2 regions of the Nonomuraea rubra genome follow, and region 1 is predicted to be linked to the other one. Evidence: predicted binding sites of a transcription regulator. Region 1 holds the regulator's gene; the other holds the start of a gene.

Region 1 (5,095 bases):
CCGCGGAGGAGCCGGCCACGGGGCAGCCCTCGGCGTGCCCGCCCGAGGAGTGCCCGCCTCCCGACGAGGTGACGGAGACGCCCACCGAGCTGGCCAGCCCCCTGCTGGACAACTCCCAGACCACTCCCTGAGCCGGGCTCCTACCAGCGTCCCGTACGGCTGAGCAGCACGGCCGCCGCGGCCACCCCGGCCGTGGACGTACGCAGCACCGTCGGCCCGAGCAGCACCGACGTCGCCTTCGCGGCCCTGAACCCGGCCAGCTCCTCCTCCGAGACGCCGCCCTCCGGCCCCACGACCACCACGATGTCGCCGCCCGCGGGCAGCGGCACGCCGGACAGCGGCTCCGCCGCCTCCTCGTGCAGCACCAGCCCCAGCGCGGCCTCCGACAGGAGCCGTTCGACCTGCCTGGTGGAGGCCAGGTCGGCCACCTCGAGCAGGTGGAAGCGGCGGGCCTGCTTGCCCGCCTCGCGGGCGGTGGAACGCCAGCGGCCCAGCGCCTTGGCGACCTTGTCGCCCTTCCACTGCGTGATGCTGCGCGCGGCGGCCCACGGGACGATGACGTCCACGCCGGCCTCGGTCATCATCTCGACCGCCAGCTCGCCCCTGTCGCCCTTGGGCAGCCCCTGGACGACGACGAGCCTGGGCCTGGACGCCTCGACGTCGTAGCGGCGCAGCACGTCGAGGCGGAGCGCGTCCTTCAGCGTCTCGCGCACGACGCACTCGGCCACCGCGCCGGCGCCGTCGGTCAGGTCGACCCGCTCTCCGGGCCGCAGGCGGCGCACGGAGGCCGCGTGCCGCCCCTCGGGGCCGTCGAGGGTCAGCTCAGGGCCGTCGAGACCCTGAGCGAGGAAGACCGGGACCGTCACCGGCCGTTGAAGGCGTCGCGCAACCGCGAGAAGAAGCCCTGCTGCCCCGGCGCGAACTTGCCCGGCGGCCGCTCCTCGCCCCGCTGCTTGGCCAGCTCGCGCAGCAGGTCCTCCTGCGCGGTGTCGAGGCGGGTCGGGGTCTCGACGTTGACGTGGATCAGCAGGTCGCCCCTGCCGGACTCGTTGAGGCGCTGGACGCCGCGGCCGTACATGGTGATGACCTGGCCGGACTGCGTGCCGGGGCGGACGTCCACCTCTTCGGCGCCGTCGAGGGTCTCGACCGTGAGGATGGTGCCGAGAGCGGCGGCCGTCATCGGGATCTGGACGGTGCAGTGGAGGTCGTCGCCGCGCCGTTCGAAGATCTCGTGGTTGCGCTCGACGATCTCGAGGAACAGGTCTCCGGGCGGGCCACCACCCGGGCCGACCTCGCCCTCGCCGGCGAGCTGGATGTGCGTGCCGTCCTCGACGCCCGCCGGGATGCGGACCTTGATCGTACGGCGGGTGCGGACGCGGCCGTCGCCGGAGCACTCCTGGCAGGGGTGGCGGATGATCGTGCCGAAGCCCCCGCACTGCGGGCACGGGCGCGAGGTCATGACCTGGCCCAGGAACGAGCGGGTGACCTGGGAGATCTCGCCGCGCCCGTTGCACATGTCACAGGTGTCGGGGTGGGTGCCGGGCGCGGCGCCCGCGCCGTGGCAGACCTCGCACAGCACGGCCGTGTCGACGACCAGCTCGCGGGTGGTGCCGAACGCGGTCTCGCGCAGGTCGAGCTCCACCCGGATGGTCGCGTTGCGGCCCCTGCGGGCCCGCGAGCGCGGCCCTCTGGCGCCGGTCGCGGTGCCGAAGAAGGCGTCCATGATGTCGCTGAACGGGAAGCCCGCGCCGAAGCCGCCGGCGCCGGCCGCCGCTCCCGCGCCGCCGAAGGGGTCGCCACCCAGGTCGTACATCTGGCGCTTGTTCGGGTCGGACAGCACCTCGTAGGCCTGCGTGATCTCCTTGAACCGCTCCTGGGTCTCAGGATCGGGGTTCACGTCGGGGTGCAGCTCGCGGGCGAGTCGGCGGTAAGCCTTCTTGATCTCATCCTGACTTGCGTCACGGCGCACCCCGAGGGTGGCGTAGTAGTCGCTGTTTGCCACTTATCGACCTCTTATGATGCAGCCAGGATCTGGCTGACGTAGCGTGCCACCGCGCGTACGGCGCCCATCGTCACGGGATAGTCCATCCTGGTCGGCCCCAGCACACCGAGCCGGGCCAGTTGGTTGTCGCCAGAACCGTATCCGGTCGCGACGATGGATGTCCCCCGCAGGTACGGGTTTTCCGAGCCGATGCGCACGGTGAGCGCGGACGGGGTGTCGTTGGTCGTCTCGCCGAGCAGCCGCATGAGCACGACCTGCTCCTCCAGCGCCTCCAGCACGTCGCGCAGGCCGGTGGCGAAGTCGGCGCCGGCGAGGTTGGCCGCGCCGGCGAACACGATCTTCTCGTCGTGCCGCTCGACCAGCGTCTCCAGCAGCACGGACAGGATCGTCGCGGCGGCGGGCCGGTCTTCGTGAGCCAGCCGCTCGGGCAGATCGGCGACCAGCTCGGGCACGTTGCTCAGGCCGCAGCCGTCGAGGCAGGCGTTGAGCACGGCGCGCAGGTGCGCGATCCGGGCGTCGTCGATCGCCTCCGGCAGCTCGACCACGCGCTGCTCGACGCGGCCGGTGTTGGTGATCAGCACGAGCATGACCCGCCGGTCGCTGAGCGGGACCAGCTCGACGTGCCTCACGGTGGAACGGGTCAGCGTCGGGTACTGCACGACCGCCACCTGCCTGGTCAGCTGCGCGAGCAGCCGGACGGTGCGGGTCACCACGTCGTCGAGGTCGACCGCGCCGGCCAGGAAGGTCTCGATCGCCCTGCGCTCGGCTCCCGACAGCGGCTTGACCTGCGAGAGCCGGTCGACGAACAAGCGGTATCCCTTGTCCGTCGGCACGCGGCCCGCGCTGGTGTGCGGCTGGGTGATGTAGCCTTCCTCCTCCAGCGCGGCCATGTCGTTCCTGACCGTCGCCGGGGAGACCTTCAGATTGTGGCGCTCGGCGAGTGCCTTGGAGCCCACCGGTTCGTTGGTGGACACGTAGTCTTCGACAATGGCGCGGAGCACCGCCAGTTTCCTATCGTCGAGCACGTGCTCACCTCCTGCCTCTGTCCATATCAGGAACGCGAGGTCTAGCACTCTGTGTTCCCGAGTGCCAAGTGTACGGCTCTCGCCCACAAGGTGCGATAACACCGCGTCCCACATCCTGCTTCTAGCTTCTTGGAAGCGACAGGCCTCACACTTGCCCATATGACCGACGAATCCCGGCCCCCGTCGTACGGCCCCCCGCCTGGGCAGGGTCCCTACCACGGTCAGCCGCAGCCTCCCCAGTACGGCCCGCAGCCGGGGTCCCAGCCGGGTTACGGTCCCCAACCCGGCTCGCAGCCCGGCCCGGGCCAGGCGCCTCCTCCGCACTGGCAGCCGCCGTCCGGGCCGCAGCCCGGGCCGGTCCCGCCGCAGTACGGCGGAGCCACCCAGTTCGGCCCGCCACCTCAGTACGGACAATACGGCCAACAAGCCCAATTTCCTCCACGAATCAACCCCAAAGCCATAAAGCCCAGTTTGTGGTGGCTCGCGGCGGTCTGGGGCGTGTTTCTGGCGTGCGGGGTGGCCGGGGCGCTCATGTTCACCGGCGGCGTGGTGAGCAGCGTGTCCGACCTGGCCCCGACCAGGACGTTCGCGTCCGGCGAAAGTGTCACGGTGCCGATCGACCCGGCCGAGAAGCCCGGCGTGTACATCGCCAGCGACACCCAGGTCAGCTACGACTGCGCCATTACCGGCGGCCCCGGGCAGGCGAGGCTCGCCAAGACCACGGGATCCCAGAAGGTCACGGTGGGAGGCGCCGTGTGGGAGCAGTTCCTCGTGATCAACGCGCCCGCCAAGGGCGACTACCAGCTCACCTGCACCAACCAGGAACAGGCCACCGTCAGGTACGGCGTGGGCCGCGACGCCTTCTCCGCCGTGGGCGGCATCACCGGCGGGCTCGCCGCCCTGTTCCTGGTCCCGGGAGCCGGGCTGCTCCTCGCGATCGGCGGCACCATCACCGTCCTGGTCCGGCGCAGCGGTGCGCGCAAGCGCCTTGCGGTCGGCGGGTGATTTGCTACGGTCCCCGTGTGTACGAGGGCGATGTACTGGCGGGAAATTGGCGGCGGCCGGGCAAGGGGAAGATCCCGAAAGTGCCCGCCGAGCCGGACCTCGTCGTCGAGGACGCCGACAGCGGCTTCTGCGGCGCCGTGGTGGCCTGCGACAAGGAGGCCGTCACGCTGGAAGACCGGTTCGGCAAGCGCCGCCTGTTCCCGCTCGCGCCCGCCGCCTTCCTGCTGGACGGCAAGCCCGTGACGCTGGTACGGCCGGCGGCGGCCCCCGCCTCCGGGCCCAGGCGCAGCGCGTCCGGCTCGATCGCCGTGGAGGGATTGCGCGCCAGGGTCGCCAGGCAGAGCCGGATCTACGTGGAGGGCGTGCACGACGCCGCCCTCGTGGAGAAGATCTGGGGCCATGACCTGCGGGTCGAGGGGGTCGTGGTCGAGTACCTGGAGGGCGTGGACGACCTGCCGGCCATCGTGGCCGAGTTCGGCCCCGAGCCCGGGCGCCGGCTGGGCGTGCTGGTCGACCATCTGGTGCCCGGGTCCAAGGAGAGCAGGATCGCCGCCGGGATCACCTCGCCGGACGTGCTCGTGGTGGGGCACCCGTACATCGACATCTGGCAGGCGGTCAAGCCGTCCGTGCTGCGCATCCCCGCCTGGCCCGAGGTGCCGCGCGGGGTGCCGTGGAAGGAAGGCGTCATCGCCGCGCTGGGCTGGCGGATGGAGCCGGCGGAGGCGTGGCGGCGGATTCTCGGCGCCGTCTCGACGTACACGGACCTGGAGCCGGAGCTGCTCGGCCGGGTCGAGGAACTGATCGACTTCGTTACGGAGGCACCATGAGCCAGGACCCGTCCCAGCCACCGCCCGACGACGACGCCACGCGCAGGGTCACACCCGAGGACCTGCCACCGGCCCAGGGCTCCGGTCCCCAGGGTTACGGGCAACAACCGGGTTACGGACAGCAGCCCGGCCCACAGCCCGGTTACGGACAGCAGCCCGGCTCACTGCCCGGTTACGGACAGCAGCCCGGCTCACTGCCCGGTTACGGACAGCAGCCCGGCTCGGCGCCGAGCTAC
Region 2 (5,095 bases), 4.8 Mb from region 1:
CAACATGGCGCCTGATCATGACCGCACACGGCGCCTGATCGAGACCGCAACACGGCGCCGCTCCCCAGGGCATGCTGCGGCGATCGGCGGCGCGGGGTTCTTCCGTGCCTGCGGGAGCCGTCCCGCCTTTCGGCCACGCGGTGTCCACCCGCGGAGAGTGAGGACCGATTCCGCCCTGGCGCGTTCCTCGCGAGGCGGTGTGTACCGGTCATGTTCGTCGCGAAGCGGTTGTATGCCAGTTGTTGGTCCCCACCCTGCGGTTGCGCGCGCCGGTTGGATCTCTCACGAGGCAACCGCGTGCGCTACCTGCGTTCCTGACGGAACGGGCGCCTGCGCCCGAGCCTGGCCCGCTCCCACGTCATCGAGGACAGGCCGGGCGAGCCAGCAGCGGCTGCATGGGCTCGGCGACGACGATGATGTGCATCCAGACCCCTGCCGTACCTGAACGGCGTTGGACCTGGAAGCGACCTAGAAGTCCATGTCGCCGCCGCCCGGCATGGCCGGGGCGGCGGGGGTCTTCTCGGGCTTCTCGGCGATGACGGCCTCGGTCGTCAGGAACAGCGCCGCGATGGAGGCGGCGTTCTGCAGCGCCGAGCGCGTCACCTTGGCCGGGTCGATGATGCCCGACTCGAACATGTTGACGTACTCGCCGGAGGCCGCGTTCAGGCCCTCACCCGGGGTGAGGTTGCGCACCTTCTCGACCACGACGCCGCCCTCGAGACCGGCGTTGACCGCGATCTGCTTGAGCGGCTCCTCCAGCGCCTTCTTCACGATGGCGGCACCGGTGGCCTCGTCGCCGTTCAGCTCCAGCTTGTCGAACGCCTTCGCGCCCGCCTGCAGCAGCGCCACGCCACCGCCGGGCACGATGCCCTCCTCGACGGCCGCCTTGGCGTTACGCACGGCGTCCTCGATGCGGTGCTTGCGCTCCTTCAGCTCGACCTCGGTCGCGGCACCGGCCTTGATGACCGCCACGCCACCGGCGAGCTTGGCCAGGCGCTCCTGGAGCTTCTCACGGTCGTAGTCGGAGTCGGTCCGCTCGATCTCGGCGCGGATCTCGTTGACCCGGCCGGAGATCTGCTCGGCGTCACCGGCACCGTCGACGATCGTGGTCTCGTCCTTGGTCACGACCACCTTGCGGGCGCGGCCCAGCAGGTCGAGGGTGGCGGTCTCCAGCTTGAGGCCGACCTCCTCGGCGATGACCTGACCACCGGTCAGGATCGCGATGTCGTTCAGCATCGCCTTGCGGCGGTCACCGAAGCCCGGCGCCTTGACCGCGACCGACCGGAAGACGCCCTTCATCTTATTCACAACCAGGGTCGCGAGCGCTTCGCCCTCGACGTCCTCGGCGATGATCAGCAGCGGCTTGCCCGACTGCACGACCTTGTCGAGCAGCGGCAGCACGTCTCTGTTGGCGGAGACCTTGCCGCTGACGATCAGGACGTACGGGTCGTCCAGGACCGCTTCGAGCCGGTCGGCGTCGGTGATGAAGAGCGGGGCGATGTACCCCTTGTCGAAGCGCATGCCCTCGGTGAGCTCGAGCTCCAGGCCGAAGGTGTTGCTCTCCTCGACGGTGATGACGCCTTCCTTGCCGACCTTGTCCATCGCCTCGGCGATGAGCGAGCCGATCTCGGCGTCGGCGGCGGAGATGGAGGCCGTGGAAGCGATCTGCTCCTTGGTCTCCACGTCCTTGGCCAGCTTGGAGAGCTCCTCGCTGACGCGCTCGACGGCCGCCTCGATGCCCTTCTTCAGGGCCATCGGGTTGGCGCCGGCGGCGACGTTGCGCAGGCCCTCACGCACCAGCGCCTGGGCGAGCACGGTGGCGGTCGTGGTGCCGTCGCCCACGACGTCGTCCGTCTTCTTGGCGACTTCCTTGACCAGCTCGGCGCCGATCTTCTCCCACGGGTCCTCGAGCTCGATCTCCTTGGCGATGGACACACCGTCGTTGGTGATCGTGGGAGCGCCCCACTTCTTCTCCAGCACGACGTTGCGGCCCTTGGGGCCCAGGGTCACCTTGACGGCGTCGGCGAGCTGGTTCATACCGCGCTCGAGACCGCGCCGGGCGTCCTCGTCAAACGCGATCATCTTCGAGGTCATTGCTGCTCCTGCTCTGGTCGAAGTGTCTCGGAGCTCTGGCCGAGCTCCTGTCGGGTATGGGCCGGGATGCTGCTGTCGCTGCCGTGTGCCGCGACGCTCTTTCCGGGTGCGGCCGGGACGGAGCCCGCGACGGACGGCCCGCAGCACAGCCATGGGGGCCTGTCTGTGAGACCTCACCGCCCCGGCGCACGCCAGGTGGTCGGCACTCCGCATGCGGAAGTGCCAGGTGGTCGGTACTCCGTTCGCGAAGTATCGGATGGTCGGTACTCCGTTCGCGGAAGCGCCAGTGGGTCGGTGCTCCGTATGCGGAAGTGCCAGGTGGTCGGTACTCCGTTCGCGAAGTATCGGATGGTCGGTACTCCGTTCGCGGAAGCGCCAGTGGGTCGGTACCCCGCATGCGGAAGTACCGGGTGGGTCGGCACTTCAAGCGGGGAAGTGCCGCGTGGTCGGCACTCCGCTCGGGGAGGTGCCGGTTGCCGCATCGCACTCTACCCACAAATTGCGTGGCGCGCACAAGTTGCGCGCCACGCATCCTGCGATATGCTTCCAGCCATGAACGAGGACGCCATGGATCTGCGAGCCCGCCACAAGCAGGCCACCCGGGAGGCGATCGGTCATGCCGCACTGCGGCTGGCCATCGAGCAGGGCCCCAACGGGCTGGCGCTCGTCCGCGTCCATGACATAGCCACGGCCGCGGGCGTCTCACCGCGCACGTACAACAACTACTTCTCCAGCCGGGAGGAGGCGATCTGTGCCTTCCAGGCCGACCAGTCGCGGCGGGTGGGGCAGGCGCTGCGTTCCAGACCCGCCGGCGAGTCGCTGCAGGAGGCCGTGCTCGCGGCCGTGATAGAGCTCTACACCGATCCCGAGCCCGACCGGGCGGGCCTCGCCATGATCATGTCGACGCCCGAGTTGGAGGGTGAGGCACTGAAGGCGTTCAGCATGGCCGAGGCGCCGCTTGCCGAGGCCATCGCGGAGCGAACCGGCATCGATCCCCGCCGCGACCTGTTCCCCGCCGTCACAGCCGCCGCAGTCGCGGGCGCCATCCGCGTGGCGGGGCGCCACTGGCTCCAGCCCGGTGTCACCGCCTCCTTCGCCACGACTCTCCGCAACGCCCTGTCCTGCGTCTTCGCCCCCGCGCCGTTAGCCGGCTCCGGGAAGGACACTGAGGGTGGCGACGACTCCTAGCGTGCAGCTTCAAGAGTCCTGACGGCTTCGGATCCATCGACGGATTGGAGAGTTTGGATCCGCGGTGCTCCGCGGCGCGGGCGAAGGCTCGCCCGGCGGCTTTCGGGAGTCTTGCCGAAGCGGAAGACAGACGTGCCCCACTACTCGATGCCAACGGGACCATCGCGTGCCTTGGAGCTGGTCGGCCGCGTCCACGGGGGGTTTGCGCCGTGTGGAGGATCGCGCCCATGTCCGAGGATGACGGCCGCAGCAGGAGGCTTGCCGCCCGGGCCTGAAGCTGTGGCCCATGTCGAAGGCTTGTGGTCCGTGCCCGAGGCTTCCGATCTGTGCGGAGGCTTGCGCACGGCCCGGTGGCTTGTGCGCGGCCTGTGCGGAGGCTTGCGGTCCGTGCGGAGGTTTGTGGCGCGTGCCGAAGATTGCGGCCATGAGGAGGGCTGTGGCCCATGTCGAGGATCGTGTCTATGCCGCCGTCGTTAGCACTTCGCGAGAGGCGACGCGGGCCAGTTGCGGATGGTCGTGATGCCGGTCATCGGTGATTCATGAAGCGTTCCGGATGTCCGGATGGCGGTCCATTCCCTGCTCAATTTGACGACCGTGGCATAGGAGGCTGAAGCATGCTCGGCGGGCCGAAAAGAACTTTTCGACGCCCCGAATCATCGTGCGTTCGAGGAGTCGCCATCGTCGGGGCTGAGCTGCAGTGTTGCACGTATGGCTTGCAGGATTTGCGAGAGTTACTACGGGCCGAAATGCCGTACTGAAACATACGGGCACGATGGAATATGAGCCCCTCTTGCCTTTTCTTCCCGCAGGACGCATTATTTCGATCATCGGCTGGGGCGCCCGCGAAGCCGCGAAACCTCTGTGCTGTTCAGTACTCAGGAAGGACCGTCGATGATCCGTCGTGCGCTCCTCGCCGCAGCTCTGGCCGCCGCCACCCTCGGTGTCCTGCCGGTCGCTGCGGCCAACGCCAGGGCCTGCAGAATCGACCACTACTGCACCACCACCTACTACTCCGACGCCGCCCTCACCAACGCCGTCGGCGGCAAACAGGAGGACTGCGACGGGACCACCCGCACCTGGGGAGTCCGCGGCCCCTATCAGACCTGGTACGAAAGCCCCTGCTTCTGACCGGAGACCGTGGGTGTGCGTACCGCCCACGAGGGACCTGAACCGAAACACCTGCAGCTGACCCCACCGCTCCCACGCTCAGGAAGGACGATTCATGATCCGTCGCGTGCTGGCCGTCGCCGCCCTGGCGAGCGCCGCGCTCGCCACCGTACCGGCCACCGCGCAGGCCGCTCCGATCTGCCGGGCCGGCTACATGTGCAACACCCAGTACTTCTCCGACCCCGCCCGCACCAACCTGGTCGGGGTCAAGACGGAATTCTGTGACGGCGAGGTCTCGACCTGGGGCAGGGTCACCGGCTACATCACGTGGTCCGCGAGCCCCTGTTCCTGACGGAAGACAGCCGGCAGGGCACGCACCGGCGGCCCTGCCGGCTCCGCGGCGACAGTGGTCCGAAGCGAGCCGGGGAAGGGCCAGATGCGTTGGACGTGGGTAAGGCCTGGATGCGTGAGCGTGGTTGGGCTTGCTGTGTGATCGTGGACAACGCTTGGGGGCGGCGCGGGCAAGGCCGATGCCTGCGCGTGCGTGACGCCCGAGCTGGCTGAGCGTGGGTGAGGCCGATGCCTGCGCGTGGGTGACGCCCGAGCTGGCTGGGCGTGGGTGAGGCCGATGCCTGAACGGGTAGGTCGGCGCCTTTGAGCTGCGAGGTCCAGGCGGGGCCGCGAGCCCAGTCGTGCTGTTCGGCGG

What was found. The regulator HrcA, encoded in region 1, represses chaperone genes, less so after heat shock. The targets are predictions, from matches to a motif close to TTGGCACTCTCNNNNNGAGAGTGCCAA.
Region 2: the regulator HrcA is predicted to act here: its motif matches at 2,294-2,320, upstream of groL (chaperonin GroEL).

Annotation. Positions count from the first base shown of each region.
Region 1 is NZ_JACHMI010000001.1:9,934,801-9,939,895, forward strand. Features, by position in the region: gene HD593_RS45235 (hypothetical protein) at 1-131, shown strand, start outside; gene HD593_RS45240 (16S rRNA (uracil(1498)-N(3))-methyltransferase) at 141-866, opposite strand; gene dnaJ (molecular chaperone DnaJ) at 863-2,002, opposite strand; gene hrcA (heat-inducible transcriptional repressor HrcA) at 2,014-3,027, opposite strand; gene HD593_RS45255 (hypothetical protein) at 3,499-4,032, shown strand; gene HD593_RS45260 (DUF3097 domain-containing protein) at 4,050-4,859, shown strand; gene HD593_RS45265 (DUF4870 domain-containing protein) at 4,856-5,095, shown strand, end outside.
Region 2 is NZ_JACHMI010000001.1:5,183,558-5,188,652, forward strand. Features, by position in the region: gene groL (chaperonin GroEL) at 469-2,094, opposite strand; gene HD593_RS23605 (TetR/AcrR family transcriptional regulator) at 2,647-3,282, shown strand; gene HD593_RS23610 (DUF6289 family protein) at 4,174-4,410, shown strand; gene HD593_RS23615 (DUF6289 family protein) at 4,505-4,741, shown strand.